Regions from separate parts of the Streptomyces sp. NBC_01390 genome, predicted to be linked through region 1. Evidence: riboswitches for the same ligand, from Rfam matches in the RefSeq annotation. Region 1 holds a riboswitch; the other holds the start of a gene.

Evidence for each region. A riboswitch is a leader RNA that binds a small molecule or an ion and turns the genes downstream of it on or off. The one in region 1 is predicted to bind glycine.
Region 2: it holds a riboswitch for glycine, as region 1 does, so the genes downstream of both, gcvT (glycine cleavage system aminomethyltransferase GcvT) here and gcvP (aminomethyl-transferring glycine dehydrogenase) in region 1, are expected to answer to the same signal.

The regions. Positions count from the first base shown of each region.
Region 1 is NZ_CP109551.1:2,245,741-2,254,291, forward strand. Features, by position in the region: gene OG241_RS10115 (glutamate-cysteine ligase family protein) at 1-501, opposite strand, end outside; gene OG241_RS10120 (hypothetical protein) at 1,079-1,663, shown strand; gene OG241_RS10125 (DUF5999 family protein) at 2,040-2,228, shown strand; gene gcvP (aminomethyl-transferring glycine dehydrogenase) at 2,359-5,244, opposite strand; glycine riboswitch at 5,425-5,519, opposite strand; gene OG241_RS10135 (PRC-barrel domain-containing protein) at 5,634-6,005, shown strand; gene OG241_RS10140 (DNA polymerase IV) at 5,927-7,381, opposite strand; gene OG241_RS10145 (MerR family transcriptional regulator) at 7,436-8,080, opposite strand; gene OG241_RS10150 (bifunctional nuclease family protein) at 8,363-8,551, opposite strand, start outside.
Region 2 is NZ_CP109551.1:8,747,280-8,755,830, forward strand. Features, by position in the region: gene glyA (serine hydroxymethyltransferase) at 1-495, opposite strand, end outside; gene gcvH (glycine cleavage system protein GcvH) at 533-910, opposite strand; gene gcvT (glycine cleavage system aminomethyltransferase GcvT) at 1,035-2,153, opposite strand; glycine riboswitch at 2,314-2,414, opposite strand; gene OG241_RS39345 (AAA family ATPase) at 2,634-3,314, shown strand; gene OG241_RS39350 (enhanced serine sensitivity protein SseB) at 3,407-4,204, shown strand; gene OG241_RS39355 (enhanced serine sensitivity protein SseB C-terminal domain-containing protein) at 4,376-5,188, shown strand; gene OG241_RS39360 (ABC transporter permease) at 5,632-6,630, shown strand; gene OG241_RS39365 (ABC transporter substrate-binding protein) at 6,668-8,440, shown strand; gene OG241_RS39370 (ABC transporter permease) at 8,512-8,551, shown strand, end outside.

The DNA.
Region 1 (8,551 bases):
GTCGAGGGTGAAGTCCTCACCGCGGGCCGCCACGATCTGGTCGTTCAGCAGGGCGTAGCGGTCGACGTCGGAAAGGTTGGAGGAAACCAGGTCGTCACGGTCGAGCGTCGGCAGAATGCCGATCATCATGATTCCCGCGTCGACCTCGTTCGCTTTCCGGTGGGCATATGCCAGCGACGTACGGAGCTCTTCGGCGAGCCGGTCGAATACCCGCCCGGCAAGACGGTGGGGGGCGATGTTGACTTCCAGATTGAACATGGCGAGTTCTGTTTGGAAATCTCGGCTCGCGATCCTTTCGAGTACTTGCCCATTCATCATTTTCGGCATCCCGTCGGGCCCGACGAGATTCAACTCGATCTCCAGGCCCAGGAGATTCTTCGGGCGGTCGAACCGCTTCTCGGCCAGCAGTCGCTCCAGCCCCGTCAGACACTGCCGGAGCTTGGTGCGGTACTGCTGGCGAGCGGACAGGTCGAACGGCCCCGCCACGACCTTCTCCCCCATCGGAAGCGTCCCTCCTCCTCGAATGGGCAGGCCGAAGATCGGCCGCTGACGTCCCGGGTCACGTGGGATGATGCCCACCAAACGCGATCGATAACGTCCCGCGGGTTCTCGTCACCCGCTACGCTGGCCAACATGACCCGCGGCACATTCACCCGGCATGGCGCCGCGGCCGGTTCAGGCCGGGCGACCGGACAGTTTCGCGCACTTGCGAACTCGTGAAAAACGCCGACGGTAATTGGCCGACCACCTCCGGCCCGTCTACCGAGGTCATCGCCGTGCGACCGGCCGGGAATCGGTAGAAACACCACGCAACGCCGACCGAACAAGCCCTTGCTCTTCACGCGGAAAACAGTTAGACGAAACATAGTCAGAACACGTGTCGTATAAACTCCGCGAACAAGGGAAGAGAGTCGGCGCCCAGGTCCCGGGTCCTGCCATCCAGGTGTCGTACGGCAGGCCGCATCCACGTCGGCGCCCCCGGCCCCGCCTCTTCACCCCCGACAGACTTCGAGAGCTGACAGCGCCGTCCGCCCCCGCCCTCGCGCCACCCTGCCTGTCGAACGAGAGGCGTTCCACCATGCCCCTGCATGTCCCCCCGGCTCCCGCACCCGCACTGCGCACCGTCCTCACGGCACTCGGTTCCCCCACCGCGGTCCGCGAGGCACGCACCCCGTCCCTCCGTACCGCCCAGGGGCCCACCACCCCCGAACTCCCGCTGCCCGTGCACGTCCTGGACCACATCACCCCCGCGGGCGCGTCCGCCACCCGGCTGACCGGGTGGCGCTTCCTGATCCGCTGCGGCGACCGCGCGGTGGCCGCCGCCGAGACCATGCTGACGCCTGACGGCTGGGCCTTCTCGCACTTCTTCGAAGGGCCCTACATCGCCTCCACCGAGCTCGCGCTGCGTCAGGCCGAGGCGATGAAACAGCCCTACCAGGCGCGCCTGCTGTCCGTTCCCAAGCTGTACATGCTCACGCTCTGGCTGCACGGCGACATCACCGCCGACGGAGCCGAGGGCCATCCGGCCGCTACCGACCTGCTCGTCCCACTGGCGCCCGCCCCGCCCGGTATCGCCGCCCATCGTCCGCACCGGGTCGCCGAACTGCTCCCCGTCCTGACCCATCGGGTGACTCCGGCCCCGCTCCTGAGTTCCTCCGCCTGATCGCACACACCACGACACTCTCCGTATTCACCTGTGCCCCGCCGTCGAATTCCCGACGGCGGGGCAGGTTGCTCTTTCGAGCGGCATTACGTTCGTACGAGCCACTAAGTGCTTACGCCCCGCCCGGACTAGCCCTATCCGGCCCCCAGGAACCACCCAAAGGGACAGCCCAGTTGGGCTGAACCGGCCGCCCGGGTGACACGTCTTGAACCTTTGAGAAGCGGTGCTGCCAAATACCTGCGGATTGACGCCCGTGGGGCAACACTGGGTTCAAACCGATTTATCACAACGGGGAGCGGCCATGAACAGTGCTTCGAGCCGCAAGACGGACACCACAGCCATCTCACACTCCATGACAGAGCGAAAGATCCCACCAATGTGCCAGCACCAGCCACCGTGCCCGACAGCCCACTCCACCGACCGGGAGTCCGCCCGCCTCATGGCGCACCACCCGGAGCAGGGCTGGAGCCTGCTGTGCAACGGCGTCCTCCTCTTCGAGGACACGGGTGAGCTCCTGCCCGACGGCCAGATCATCGCCCCGCACCGCGTGATGACAGCCGCCTGACGGCCTGCTCGCAGGGACGAAGGGCAGCCTCCCGACGTCAGGAGCGACTGCCCGGACAGCTGAACAGACGAAGAGGGGCCGGCCCGCAGACATCCGCTGCGAACCGGCCCTGACGCATGTCCGAGGGCGACTACTCCTCGTAAGCGTCCAGCGGCGGGCAGGAGCAGACCAGGTTCCGGTCGCCGAAGGCCTGGTCGATCCGGCGTACCGGCGGCCAGTACTTGTCGGCCGCCGAGACCCCGGCCGGGAAGACCGCCTCCTCGCGCGTGTAGGCATGCGTCCACTCGCCGCCGAGCGCGGCGGCGGTGTGCGGCGCGTTGCGCAGCGGGTTGTCGTCGGCCGGCCACTCGCCCGCGCCGACCTTCTCGATCTCGCCGCGAATGGCGATCATCGCCTCGCAGAAGCGGTCCAGCTCGCCCAGGTCCTCGGACTCGGTCGGCTCGATCATCAGCGTCCCGGCCACCGGGAAGGACATCGTGGGCGCGTGGAAGCCGTAGTCGATCAGCCGCTTGGCGATGTCGTCGACGCTCACGCCCGTCGTCTTGCTGATCGGCCGCAGATCGATGATGCACTCGTGCGCGACCAGCCCGCCGGGCCCGGTGTAGAGCACCGGGAAGTGCGGCTCGAGCCGCTTGGCGATGTAGTTGGCACTCAGTACCGCCACCTGCGTGGCCCGCTTGAGCCCCTCGCCGCCCATCAGCCGCACGTACGCCCACGAGATCGGCAGAATGCCCGCCGAGCCCCAGGGCGCCGCCGAGATCGGCCCCACACCCGTCTCGGGCCCGGCCGCGGGCTGCAGGGGGTGGTTGGGCAGATAGGGCGCAAGGTGCTCGCGCACTCCCACCGGGCCGACGCCCGGACCGCCGCCCCCGTGCGGGATGCAGAACGTCTTGTGCAGATTCAGGTGCGAGACGTCCCCACCGAAGTGCCCCGGCCTGGCCAGCCCCACCAGCGCGTTGAGGTTGGCCCCGTCGACGTACACCTGGCCGCCGGCCTCGTGTACCTGGGCACAGATGTCGGCGACATGCTCCTCGAACACCCCGTGCGTGGACGGGTACGTGATCATCAGCACCGACAGCTCGTCCCGGTACTGCTCGATCTTCGCCCGCAGATCCTCGACGTCGATCTCACCGTCGCCGGCGGTCTTCACGACGACGACCTTCATTCCGGCCATGACGGCGCTGGCGGCGTTGGTGCCGTGCGCGGACGACGGAATCAGGCAGACGGTCCGCTGGTCGTCACCGTTGGCCCGGTGGTATCCACGTACGGCGAGCAGCCCGGCCAGCTCGCCCTGCGAACCGGCGTTCGGCTGCAGCGACACCTTGTCGTAGCCGGTGACCTCGGCGAGACGTTCCTCCAGCTCCCGGATGAGCGTCAGATAGCCCTGTGCCTGCTCGGCGGGCGCGAAGGGATGCAGCTGCCCGAACTCGGGCCAGGTGACCGGCTCCATCTCGGCGGTCGCGTTGAGCTTCATGGTGCAGGAGCCCAGCGGGATCATGCCGCGGTCGAGCGCGTAGTCCCGGTCGGCGAGCCGGCGCAGGTAGCGCAGCATCGCGGTCTCGGAGTGGTACTGGTGGAAGACGGGGTGGGTCAGGATCTCGTCGGTGCGCAGCAGCGCCTCCGGCAGCGTGTCCTCGGCGTCGGCGTCGAGCGCCTCGACGTCGCCGTCGACCCCGAACGCGGTCCAGACGGCGCCCAGCTGGTCCCGGGTGGTGGTCTCGTCGCAGGAGACGGAGAGCCGGTCGGCGTCGACGAGATGCACATTGACCCCGTGCTCGCGCGCGGCGGCGGCGACCTCTCCGGCCCTCCCCGGCACCCGCACGGTGAGGGTGTCGAAGTAGGCGCCGTGGACGACGTCGACACCGCCCGCCGTCAGCCCCGCGGCGAGGATCGTGGCGTACCGGTGGGTGCGCCGGGCGATGATCCGCAGCCCCTTGGGTCCGTGGTAGACGGCGTACATGCCGGCCATCACGGCCAGCAGGACCTGCGCCGTGCAGATGTTGCTGGTCGCCTTCTCGCGGCGGATGTGCTGCTCCCGCGTCTGCAGGGCGAGCCGGTACGCCTTGTGCCCGTCCGCGTCCACGGAGACACCCACGAGCCGCCCCGGCAGACTGCGCGCAAACTGCTCGCGTACGGCCATGTATCCGGCGTGCGGCCCGCCGAAGCCCATCGGCACGCCGAACCGCTGGGTCGTCCCGACCGCGATGTCCGCGCCGAGCTCACCGGGCGAGGTGAGCAGCGTCAGAGCCAGCAGATCGGCGGCCACGGTGACCACGGCACCGAGCCCGTGCGCCTGCTCGACGACCGGCCTCAGGTCCCGTACGACACCTGAGGCGCCCGGGTACTGAAGGAGCACACCGTTGATCTCACGGCCCGCGATGTCGTCCGGAATGCCCGCGCTCAGGTCGGCGACGACGACCTCGACACCGGTGGGCTCGGCCCGCGTCTCGATCACGGCGATGGTCTGCGGCAGGGCGTCCGCGTCGACGAGGAAGAGCCCCTTCTTGTTCTTGCCCATACGCCGCGACAGCGACATCGCCTCCGCGGCCGCGGTGCCCTCGTCGAGCAGCGAGGCACCCGAGGTGGGCAGCCCGGTGAGGTCGGCGACCATGGTCTGGAAGTTCAGCAGCGCTTCGAGGCGTCCCTGCGAGATCTCGGGCTGGTAGGGCGTGTACGCGGTGTACCAGGCCGGGCTCTCCATCACGTTCCGCAGGATGACCGGCGGGGTGAAGGTCCCGTAGTACCCGAGCCCGATCATGGACCCGAGAACCTGGTTCCGGTCGGCCAGCGACCGCAGCTCGGCCAGCACTTCGGCCTCGGTGCGGGCGCCCGGCAGATCGAGCGCGTCGGCGTTCCTGATCGCATCCGGGACCGCGGCGGCCGTCAGCTCGTCGAGCGAGCCGTAGCCGACCTGCGCGAGCATCTTGGCCCGGTCCCCGTGGTCCGGCCCGATATGACGTCGCTCGAAGGGCGTTCCCTGTTCGAGTACGGCGAGCGGAGTGCGGTGGGCGGTCATTACGGAGGCCTCCTGGTCGTCGCGACCTTCGAGGGGCACCACGACACGGGTGCCCGAACGGCCTCCCCCTCTGTCATCTCAACCTGAGAGCTTCACCGGGCCGCCAACACACTGGCGTACCGGTTTTCACCGTCGGTGAGAGCGGAAGTCTTCGACATCCGCTCTTCTTTCCAGAGTGACCTCGTCCGTGCGGTACAGGGGCCTGAGAGATTCCGGGGAGGATTTGCTCCTTCGGCGCCCTCCGACGTTCCGGAGGACTCTCCCGCACGGGGTCAGCAGCCATTGGCCAGCCTACCAGCGGGCTCCACGCACACTCCTTCGAGTGGCCGCCTCACCGGATGTGCTCTTTTGTAGTGTTTACGGATGAGTTGCGACCATACGGAGGCGCCGTGCAGACCGATATCGATCCGCGCAACCTGATCGGCCGCAAGGCCTTCGACCGCAACGGCACCAAGATCGGCACGATCGACGAGGTCTACCTCGACGACGCGACGGGAGTGCCGGAGTGGGCGGCCATAAGAACAGGGCTGTTCAGCAGGGACGCCTTCGTGCCCCTGGAGCCCAGCGAACTGATCGACGGCACCCTGCGCATCCCCTTCGAGCGAGCCCTGATCAAGGACGCCCCCGACTTCGGCGTGGGCCGCCATCTCTCCCCGGAGCAGGAACTCCAGCTCTACCACCACTACGGCCTCGACGTCGCTCCTCCTCCCCCGTTCCCCGACCACGACTTCGGCAGGCTGGCGGGCACGGACGACGCCTGATCCCCCGATCCGCCATCCGGACGACCGGGTCTTCGCGGCGGGTCGGCCACCAGCGGCAGCGGATCCGCCGGCTCCAGCGCGGGGTCCTCGGTCCGGAACGTACGCACCCGCCCCGGCTGCTCGGAGTCCGGCGTCTCGAACCGGATGGTCACCCGCCCCAGCCCGCTCCCCTGCACCCACCCGTGCCCGAAGTCGTCATGCCGCACGTCGTGCCCGGTGGTCCAGTGCCGCTCGGCAGACGCCTCCCGCTCCTCGACGACCTCGCGCTCCGCCTCCTCCAACGGCTCCAGTGCCGCCAGCTCCCCGGCGGCCTGGGCGAACAGGTCCTCCTGCGTGTAGTCGGCGAGGCCGCTCACCCCGACCCCGAGCAGCCGGACGCCCCCGGTGGTGTCCACCGCCTCAAGGAGCCGGGCCGCCGCCTCCCGCACCACCGCGGGGTCGTCCGTGGGCCCCCGGAGCGTCTCGGACCGGGTCAGCGTGGAGAAGTCGTACCGCCGCACCTTGAGGACGATGGTCCGCCCGGACAGCCCGGCACCGCGCAACCGCCGCACACACCGGTCCGCCAGCCGCTGCACCTCCGTCCCCACCCGGCCCCGGTCATGGATGTCCACGTCGTACGTGTCCTCGACCGACACGGACTTCGTCTCCCGCTCGGACACCACGGGCCGCTCGTCGCGCGCCAGCGCCATCGCGTACAGCGCGTGCCCGTGAGCCTTTCCCAGCAGCCGTACGAGCTCGTCCTCGCCCGCCTCCGCCAGGTCGTCGACCGTGCTCATCCCGGCCCGCCTCAGATGGTCCCCGGTGGCCGGGCCGACCCCCGGCAGGGTCCGCACCGACATCGGGGCGAGCAGCGCCCGCTCGGTCCCGGGCTCGATCACCACCAGCCCGTCCGGCTTGGCCTGCTCCGAGGCGATCTTCGCGAGCATCTTGGAGGCGGCCAGCCCGACCGATCCCGTGAGCCCCGTGACGGCTCGTATGTCCGCGCGCAGCCTGCTCCCGGCCAGCCGCGCCGACGCCTCGTCCCAGGCCGTCTCGCCGGCTTCCAGGTCCACGAACGCCTCGTCCAGGCTCAACGGCTCCACCAGAGGCGACAGCTCGTGCAGGAGCCCCATGACCTGCTCGCTGATCGACCGGTAGAAGCCGCCCCTGGGCACGAGGTAGGCGGCGTTCGGCGCGAGCCTTCGGGCCTGCGCCATCGGCATCGCGGAGTGCACCCCGAAAACCCGGGCCTCGTACGATGCGGTGGCCACCACCCCACGTGGCCCGAGTCCCCCCACCACCACGGCTTTCCCACGCAGACTCGGCTTGGACGCCTGCTCCGCCGAGGCGAAGAAGGCGTCCATGTCGAGATGCAGGATCGTGGGCGCGTTTCTCACATCACCGATGCTGCCCTACGCCACTGACAATGCCCTGGAACACAGGGGCGCCGGTCAGACCGCCCGGTTGCGCCGCCGCGCCAGTTCGTCCGTGGGGTTGTGCCCGACGAGGGTCTCCCCGGTGTCGACACGCTCGCCGTGCAACTGCGAGAGAGCGCTTTCCACGTCTCGCCAGACCACGCCGACGGCGATTCCGAAAATGCCCTGTCCACCCTGGAGGAGCGCGTGCACCTCATCGGGGGAAGTGCACTCGTAGACGGTCGCGCCGTCGCTCATCAGCGTCAGGCGCTCCAGGTCGTGGAGTTCGCACGCCCGGAGATGCTGCACCGCCGTGCGGATGTTCTGCAGCGAGACACCGGTGTCCAGAAAGCGCTTGACGATCTTCAGGACGACAACGTCCCGAAAGCTGTAGAGCCGCTGCGTCCCCGACCCGTGCGCGGGCCGCACACTCGGCTCGACCAAGCCGGTACGCGCCCAGTAGTCCAACTGCCGATAGGTGATGCCGGCCGCCGCGCACGCCGTGGGGCCGCGGTAGCCGATCTCCTCGGACGCCATGGATGTCGCCCCTCCGCTGCCTGCTACAGCCGTCGGCCGCCGCGGAACGTGATCGGCCGCGTTGCCGTGAAGCGGGTACGGGCCGCTCTCCCCCGGAACGCGTCCAGGGGCACCCCCAGCCGTACCGTCGCCGCTGCTTCTCACGCCGACCTCCGTCCTTGACCTGCCTTCTCGACGGTAGGCAGTCACCAGGGGTGCGTCAACGATCGCCACACTCGGCACGCCGAGTGATAATCACCCTAGGAGTGGTTTCCCGTACCCCACCGCGGGGAAAGGCTAGCCGAATGCGCTCCGCCAGGGCCGCACGACGCTCTCACACGCCGCTGGCAATTGCCATCATCCGTGACGTCACCGGGCAAAAGACAGGCCCCACCGACCATGGGGTCCGTGGGGCCGCCGAGCTTCGTCAGACGACGCCGACGCGGCTCACTGACTGTTGGTCCCGAAGTCCTCGGGGGAGATCTGGTCGAGGAACTCGCGGAACTTCTCCACCTCGTCCTCCTGTTCGTCCGGGATCGCGATCCCGGCGTCGTCGAGTACCCCGTCGCTGCCGTAGATCGGCGTACCGGTACGCAGCGCCAGCGCTATGGCGTCGGACGGGCGGGCGCTCACCTC
Region 2 (8,551 bases), 6.5 Mb from region 1:
GTGTTCCTTGGCGAGCTGCTCAAGCTCGGCCATGTCGACCAGCCCGGCCTCGTCGACGTGGTAGGCGACCACGTCGAACTGCTTGCCGGAGAAGTTCAGCCGCATCCCGTGGGTGAGGTGGCCGCCGTGCGCCAGGTCGAGGCCGAGGATGGTGTCGCCGGGCTGGGCCAGCGCGAACAGCGCGGCCTGGTTGGCGGAGGCGCCCGAGTGCGGCTGCACGTTGGCGTACTCGGCGCCGAACAGCTCCTTGACCCGGTCGATCGCGATCTGCTCGGCGACGTCGACGTGCTCGCAGCCGCCGTAGTAGCGGCGGCCGGGGTAGCCCTCGGCGTACTTGTTGGTGAGGACCGAGCCCTGGGCCTCCATGACGGCGACCGGAGCGAAGTTCTCCGAGGCGATCATCTCCAGGGTGGACTGCTGGCGGTTCAGCTCGGCGTCGACGGCGGCGGCGATGTCGGGGTCGAGCTCGTGCAGGGGAGTGTTCAGAAGCGACATGGGGTCAGTACGTCCTTACGTCCTGGTGCCTGGGGACTCAGCTGCCGGAGATCGCGGTGTACTCGTCCGCGGAGAGCAGGTCGGCCGGCTCGTCGGAGACCCGCACCTTGAAGAGCCAACCGCCCTCGAACGGGGCGGAGTTCACCAGCGACGGGTCGTTGGAGACGTCCTCGTTGACCTCGGTGACCTCACCGGTGACCGGCGAGTACAGGTCGCTGACCGACTTGGTCGACTCCAGCTCACCGCAGGTCTCACCGGCGGTCACCGTGGCACCGACCTCGGGAAGCTGTACGTACACGACATCGCCGAGCGCGTTGGCCGCGTGCTCGGTGATACCGACCGTCGAGACGCCGTTCTCGGCGCCCGACAGCCACTCGTGCTCCTTGCTGTAGCGCAGCTGCTGGGGGTTGCTCATGGCCTGAATTCTCCTGTACGCGGGGGACTGGTCCTGCATGGGGTTCTACAGGGAAGGACTGCCTGCCCGTCAGCAGGCAGGACACGGGTTGTTGCCGACGCCGGAGCGCAGCCAGGGGGCGGGGTTACTTCCGGCGCTTGTAGAAGGGGAGCGCCACGACCTCGTACGGCTCGTGGGTGCCCCGGATGTCCACGCCCACGCCCGCGGTACCGGGCGCCGAGTGCGTGGCGTCGACGTACGCCATCGCGATCGGCTTCCCGAGTGTGGGGGAGGGGGCGCCCGAGGTGACCTCGCCGATCACCCGGCCGTCGGCGACGACCGCGTACCCGGCGCGCGGGACGCGACGGCCCTCGGCGACCAGGCCGACCAGGACCCGCGGCGGCTCGTACGAAGCGCGCTCGGCGGCCTCGCGCAGGGCCGCGCGGCCCACGAAGTCGCCCCCCTTCTCGAACTTGACCACCCGGCCGAGCCCGGCGTCGAAGGGGGTGAGGGAGGTGCTCAGCTCGTGCCCGTACAGCGGCATGCCCGCCTCCAGGCGCAGCGTGTCCCGGCAGGACAGACCACAGGGGACGAGCCCGACGGGCGTGCCCGCGTCGGTCAGCGCCTGCCACACCTTCTCCGCGTCACCCGGCGCGACGAACAGCTCGAAGCCGTCCTCGCCGGTGTAGCCGGTGCGCGCGATCAGGGCGGGGACGCCGGCGACCGTGCCGGGCAGGCCCGCGTAGTACTTCAGGCCGTCGAGATCGGCGTCCGTGAGGGCGGCGAGGATGCCGGGGGCCTCCGGGCCCTGTACGGCGATCAGCGCGTAGGCGTCCCGGTCGTCGCGGACCAGCGCGTCGATGCTGTCGGACCGCTCGACAAGGGCGTCCAGCACGATCTGTGCGTTGCCGGCGTTGGCCACGACCAGGTATTCGGTTTCCGCGAGCCGGTAGACGATCAGGTCGTCCAGGATGCCGCCGTCGGCCCGGCAGATCATGGTGTAGCGGGCGCGCCCGACGGCGATGGACCCCATGTTGCCGACCAGGGCGTGGTCGAGAAGGGCCGCGGCTTCCGGCCCGGTCACGGTGATCTCGCCCATGTGGGAGAGGTCGAAGAGGCCGGCCTTCGTGCGCACGGCCAGGTGCTCGTCGCGTTCGGAGCCGTACCGCAGGGGCATGTCCCAGCCCGCGAAGTCGGTCATCGTCGCGCCGAGCGAACGATGCAGGGCATCGAGCGCGGTAAGACGCAGAGAAGTGCTGCTCATCGGTAGTGCTCCCAGGGCATGACGGCGAGGTCGTTCCTCCCCATCTGTCATCGGAACCTGAGAGGTTCGTCATGACCGCCGGTGAAACGGCAGGTCACTGACTTGCACCTTGGGTGGAGCCACCGGTCATGACGACCCGCGGCCCGCTTTTCAGATGTGCCTCGCCCGCGCGGTAACGGGGCCTGAGAGATTCAAGGGAGGGACTTGCTCCTTCGGCGCCCGGGTACCCAAGGGGTCCCGGAACTCTCCCGCGCGGATTCAAGCGGCCGGTATGCAGTTGGCGGGCACATCATCGCACGCATTCCCCCGGCACGGCAGGGGGACCCTTCACAGAGGGGACACGGCCTCGCCACAGGCTCACATACCGCCCTGTAGCAGGCCTGTTGCAGTAATCGGACCCCACCGAGAGACACCGCGTATTACCTTCTCTTTACACTCGACGGGGACGGTACTTCCCGACCCCATGGGAGGACGAACACGGTGAACAGGACCACGGCGTATGCGGCGACCCCGGCCCTCGCACTGACCGACGCGCTGCCCAAGCAGCAGGCCGGCCCCACCCGGGAGTCGCGCGCGGCGCGCCCGGAACCCGTGATCCGCGATCTGCGGGAGCGCTCGGGCCACAGCCCGCACGGCCTCACCTTCGGCGCCCGCGACCTGGTCGTGGTCACCGGCCTGCCGGGCAGCGGCAAGTCCACACTGATGCGCCGGGCGGTGCGCGCCACCGGCATCGACTCGCAGAACACCCGCGACCACTGGGACGCCCGTACGCCCTCCTTCCTCCCCTACGCCGTCTACCGGCCCCTCGTCCGCCTCGCCCACTACGCCGGACTGCGCCGCGCCCTGCGCTCCGGCGCCGGAGTCGTCGTGCACGACTGCGGTACGCAGGCCTGGGTGCGCGGCTGGCTGGCCCGCGAGGCCCGCCGCCGGGGCGGCACCCTGCATCTCCTCCTCCTCGACGTCACCCCGGGCGAGGCGCTGGAGGGCCAGCGCGAACGCGGCCGGGGCGTCTCGCGGTACGCGTTCCTGCGGCACCGTCAGGCCGCCTCGCGGCTGCTGCGCTCGGTGGAGAAGGGGAACCTGCCGGACGGCTGCGGCTCGGCGGTGCTGATCGACCGGGACGCGGCGGACATCCTGCGCAGGATCGACTTCGCGGACTGACCGCCCTATCCGGCGGGGCCGGTTAGGGTTTTGCTCATTAAGGGACTCCCCTTGAGGACTCAGGACAGCGGTTCACAGCAGGCGGTAGGCAGATGGACATCCCGGCGGACTTCCCCCCGGACTTTCCCGGGGGCTTCCCCCAGGCTCATCCCCATTCGCACGGCGGATGGCCCGGCAACGAGCTGGAGGAGGTGCTCTCGGCCTCCCTCGGCGTCCCCGGCGCGGGCGCCCGCATCGTCGAGGTCCTCGGCCGCAGCTTCGTCTGGGTCCCCCTCCCTTCCGGCGGTGGCCCCTACACCGGTCCCCTCGACCTGCCCACGATGGACATCGCGGGCCAGGCGTACGTGCCGGTCTTCAGCTCGGAGGAACAGTTCCGGCAGGTCGTCGGCGGCCATGTGTCGTACACCGTGGCCCCCGCCGTCGAGTTCGCCCGCGGTCTGCAGCCCCAGGTCGGCATCGCCGTGAACCCGGACGGCGTGGTCGGCGTCCCCCTGCCCCCGCAGGCCGTGGCCGAGCTCTGCCGAGCCGGCCGCACCCTCCTCGACGGTGCCGGCGGCGGCCGGGTCCGTCTCTACGAGCCCCACTGGCAGGAGGACCCGGTCGACTTCCTCGCCGCCGCGGCGGCGGAGTTCGCCGGCACCGGCGTGGTCCGGACGGCCCGCCGCTGCCTGGCGACGATAGAAACGGCCGCCCCTGTCATGTTCATCGGCGTCGAACTCTCCCCCTGGGACCCGGTCGCCCGCACCATCCCGATGGACGCGGTAGGCAGGGCCCTGGGCCGAGCCCCCTCGTCCTGGCCGGTGAACCTGGTCTTCCTGGACGCGGCCCAGGACCCGGTGACGGACTGGCTGAGGGCAAAGGTCCGCCCCTTCTACCAACACGGCCACTGAAGCGGCCCCAAAGGGGCGCGGGGAACTGCGCGACCAGCCACAATAGGCCCGCAGCCGCCAAAGCAGAGCAAGTCCCGAGCTCCTGGGCGGCCGTTCCGGGGGGCGTGCCTGTCAGCGGCGCCGCTTAAGCTAGAACGCACAACTCGTCAGGGTTACGAAGGGGCGGTAATGGTGAGCGCGTCGGGCACGGCCGCGGCCGGTCAGGTCGAGCACATGCTGCGCCAGGTGACGCCCGGGCGTTACGACGCCTACGAGGCGCTCCTGCGCGCCCTCGCGACCCCGTCCTCCGGCCAGATCTGGATGCTGCTCTGGCACGGACAGGCCGGCTCCCCCGACGCGCAGTACGGAAACATGCAGGTCGACGGGTACGGCTACGCGCCCTGTGTGACCTCCGCCCAGGAGCTGTCGGTCAGTGGCTGGAACAGGTCGTACGAGGTGGTCGACGGCCTCGACGTGGCCCGCACCCTCTATCCGGACCAGTACGGCCTCTGGCTCAACCCGCACTCCCCGGGCGGCGGCGTCGGCATCCCCTGGCTCGACCTGCGCCGGATCGCCGCGGGCCTGGAGCGCCAGCCCGCCGGGCCCCTGCGACTGGCCGAGCCCGGCATCGAGATCCCGCAGTTCTACGCCCTCCTCTCGCAGAACGCCCACCGCACCCCGGCGGTCCGCTCCCTGCGCCGGGCCTGGGTGCAGCCGGCGCTCGGTGCGCCGTATCTGGCCATCGGACTGGACGTGTACGACACCTCGCCGCCGGCCGTGGACTCGGTGCGCGCGATGATGCAGCAGTCGATAGGGGCGGTTCCCGACGGGCTGCCGGTGTCGACGGTCGCGATGTCGGACGAGCAGGACCCGGTCGTGATGTGGCTGCGCGTGAACGCCCGGCCGTTCTACGACCGGGAGGCCCACGCGGTCGCCGCCCCGCCTCCGACCCCGCAGGCTCCGGCGGCGGGGTACGGGTATCCACCGGCGCGGGGTCGTTACTGAGCGGACCTTCACCCGGACGGCGCGGACCATCACCCGGACGGCCGAATTCGCGCGCCACGGTCTTCGCGCGTAGATCGCGGCGAATGGTCGCGATAGTATGGGATTGCCCTTTCTGTCCCAACTGCCCCGCGTCCGAGGGGCGTTACCCGGTGTTCGGATAACGGAATCCACAGGACAGCATCACGTTTACGCATACTTTCGCCGACAGACCTTTCACGTGATCGCCGAATCACTGAAGACTCGCCTGTCAGACGATGGGGTCATCGATCCTGCGGTCGGGCGGAGCATGGCTAAGTCGACTAATCAGCACGGATCGTCAGCAGGACGAACAGCCGGGTCACCGGGCCGCACCATCTGGGGCCCGTCCCGGCAGGCAAGTGAATCAAGCCGCAGACAGCGGCAGGCGTAGGCCGGTCACCACCGGCGAGAGGGGTCGGGTCACTGTGACCGCACCGATCGAGACCACCGCAGCGGAAGCCGAGGCACAGCCGGAGGTTGTGCTCGCGGGTGCCGGTAAGGGGCAGATCGAGGGCCGTTCCCTGGGCCAGATCGCCTGGGCCCGGTTCAAGAGGGACAAGGTGGCCGTCGCCGGTGGCGTCATCGTCATCCTGCTGATCCTGACCGCGCTTCTCGCCCGGCCCATCCAGGCGCTGTTCGGCCTCGACCCCAACGCCTTCAACCAGGACCTGATCGACCCCAACACCTCCCTCCCCACGGGCGGCTTCGGCGGCATGAGCTGGGACCACCCGCTCGGTGTCGAACCGAAGTTCGGGCGCGACATCGCGACCCGCATCCTGGAGGGCTCCTGGGTCTCCCTGGTCGTCGCGTTCGGCGCCACGATCCTGTCCAACGTGATCGGCACGATCCTCGGTGTCGTCGCCGGCTACTACGGCGGGCGGGTCGACACGATCATCAGCCGGCTGATGGACACCTTCCTCGCCTTCCCCCTTCTGCTGTTCGCCATCGCCATCTCCGCCACGCTGCAGGGCGGCGCGTTCGGTCTGGAAGGGCTCCCGCTCCACATCACCGTGCTGATCTTCGTCATCGGCTTCTTCAACTGGCCCTACCTGGGACGCATCGTCCGCGGCCAGACGCTGGCCCTGCGTGAGCGCGAGTTCGTCGACGCCTCCCGGGGAATGGGCGCCAAGGGGCCGTACATCCTCTTCCGGGAGCTGCTGCCGAACCTGGTCGGCCCGATCATCGTCTACTCGACGCTGCTCATCCCGACCAACATCCTCTTCGAGGCCTCGCTGAGCTTCCTCGGCGTCGGTATCCAGCCCCCGCAGGCCTCCTGGGGCGGCATGCTCAACCAGGCGGTCACCTACTACCAGGTCGACCCGCAGTTCATGATCGTGCCCGGCCTCGCCATCTTCGTGACCGTGCTGGCGTTCAACCTGCTCGGCGACGGTCTCCGGGACGCACTCGACCCGCGCAGCCGCTGACGCGGCCGTGTCGGGAGTTTTCAGCAAGTTTCCACTAATGGAGGAGAAGCAGACCATCATGCGAAGGTCAGCGCTGGCCGCGGTTGCGGCGATCGGATCTGCGAGCCTGGTGCTCGCAGGCTGCAGTAAAGCCGATGACAATTCGAACGACGGCGGCACCAAGGCTGCTGGGGCCAACGCAGCGACCAAGGGCGTCGTCAACGTGTCCGACAAGAAGGGGGGCACGGTCACCTACGAGCTGTCCGACGTCCCGGACTCCTTCGACCCCGGCAACACGTACTACGGGTACATGTTCAACTTCAGCCGGCTGTACGCCCGCTCGCTGATGACCTTCAAGCCCGGCCCGGGCCAGAAGGGCAACGAGCTGGTCCCCGACCTCGCCGAGAGCGCCGGTGTGCCCAGCGACGGCGGCAAGACCTGGACGTACAAGCTCCGTGCGGGGCTGAAGTACCAGGACGGCACCCCGATCACCTCGAAGGACGTCAAGTACGCCGTCGAGCGCTCCAACTTCGCGCGTGACGTGCTCTCCCTCGGCCCGAACTACTTCCAGCAGTTCCTCGACGGCGGAGACAAGTACAAGGGTCCCTACAAGGACAAGAACCCCGCGGGCCTGGCGTCCATCCAGACGCCGGACGACACCACGGTCGTCTTCAAGCTCAACCGCGCCTTCCAGGAGTTCGACTACCTGGCCGCGCAGCCGCAGACGGCGCCGGTGCCCCAGTCCAAGGACAAGGGCATCGACTACGTCAAGAACATCGTGTCCTCGGGCTCGTACCAGTTCCAGAGCTACGACGAGGGCAAGTCCGCCGTCCTCGTCCGCAACAAGAACTGGGACGCCGCGACCGACCCGCTGCGCAAGCAGTACCCGGACAAGATCGTGGTCAACCTGAAGGTCAACCCGGACACCATCGACCAGGACGTCCAGGCCGGCAACGCGATCGACCTCGGTGGTACGGGTGTCCAGGCCGCGACCCAGGCCGACGTCATCAACAACGCCGACAAGAAGGCCAGCACCGACAACACCTACGGTGGCCGTCTCGTCTACATGGCGATCAACACCAAGCTGAAGCCGTTCGACAACGTCGACTGCCGCAAGGCCGTCCAGTACGCGGTCGACAAGGTCTCGGTGCAGACCGCCGAGGGCGGCCCGATCCGCGGTGACATCGCCACGACCGTCCTCCCGCCCGACATCCCGGGCTACGCGAAGTCGGACGTCTACGCCACCGACGGCAGCAAGGGCGACGTGGCCAAGGCCAAGGACGCTCTCAAGGCCTGTGGCAAGACCACGATCAGCACCAACATCACCGCGCGCAGTGACCGTCCGGCCGAGATCGACGCGGCCACCGCGATCATCAACTCGCTGAAGAAGGCCGGCATCAACGCCAGCCTGAAGCAGTTCCCGTCGGGCAAGTACTTCACCGACTACGCGGGTGTCCCGAAGTGGGACGCGGAGAACAACGTCGGTCTGATGATGATGCAGTGGGGCGCCGACTGGCCGGCCGGCTTCGGCTTCCTCCAGCAGATCCTGAACGGCTCCGCCATCGGCGCCTCGGGCAACACCAACCTCTCGCAGTTCGACGACAAGACCGTCAACGACCTGCTGGGCAAGGCGATCGGCACCGAGGACCAGGCCACGCGTGAGGGCATGTACGCCGACATCGACAAGAAGACGATGGACGCGGCCGCGCTCGTCCCGCTGACGTACTTCAAGGTCCTGCTGTACCGCCCGGCCAACTTCACCAACCTGGTCTCCACGGCGGCCTTCAGCGGTCAGTACGACTACCTCAACATCGGCACCACGAAGAAGTAGCAGCCCCGGAAGGCAGGTGAAGGCATTGGTGCCCGCGGGCTTCGCAGCCCGCGGGCACCAGGCCGATCCCCGTGATCTCGTACATCCTCCGTCGGACGTTCGCGGCAGTGA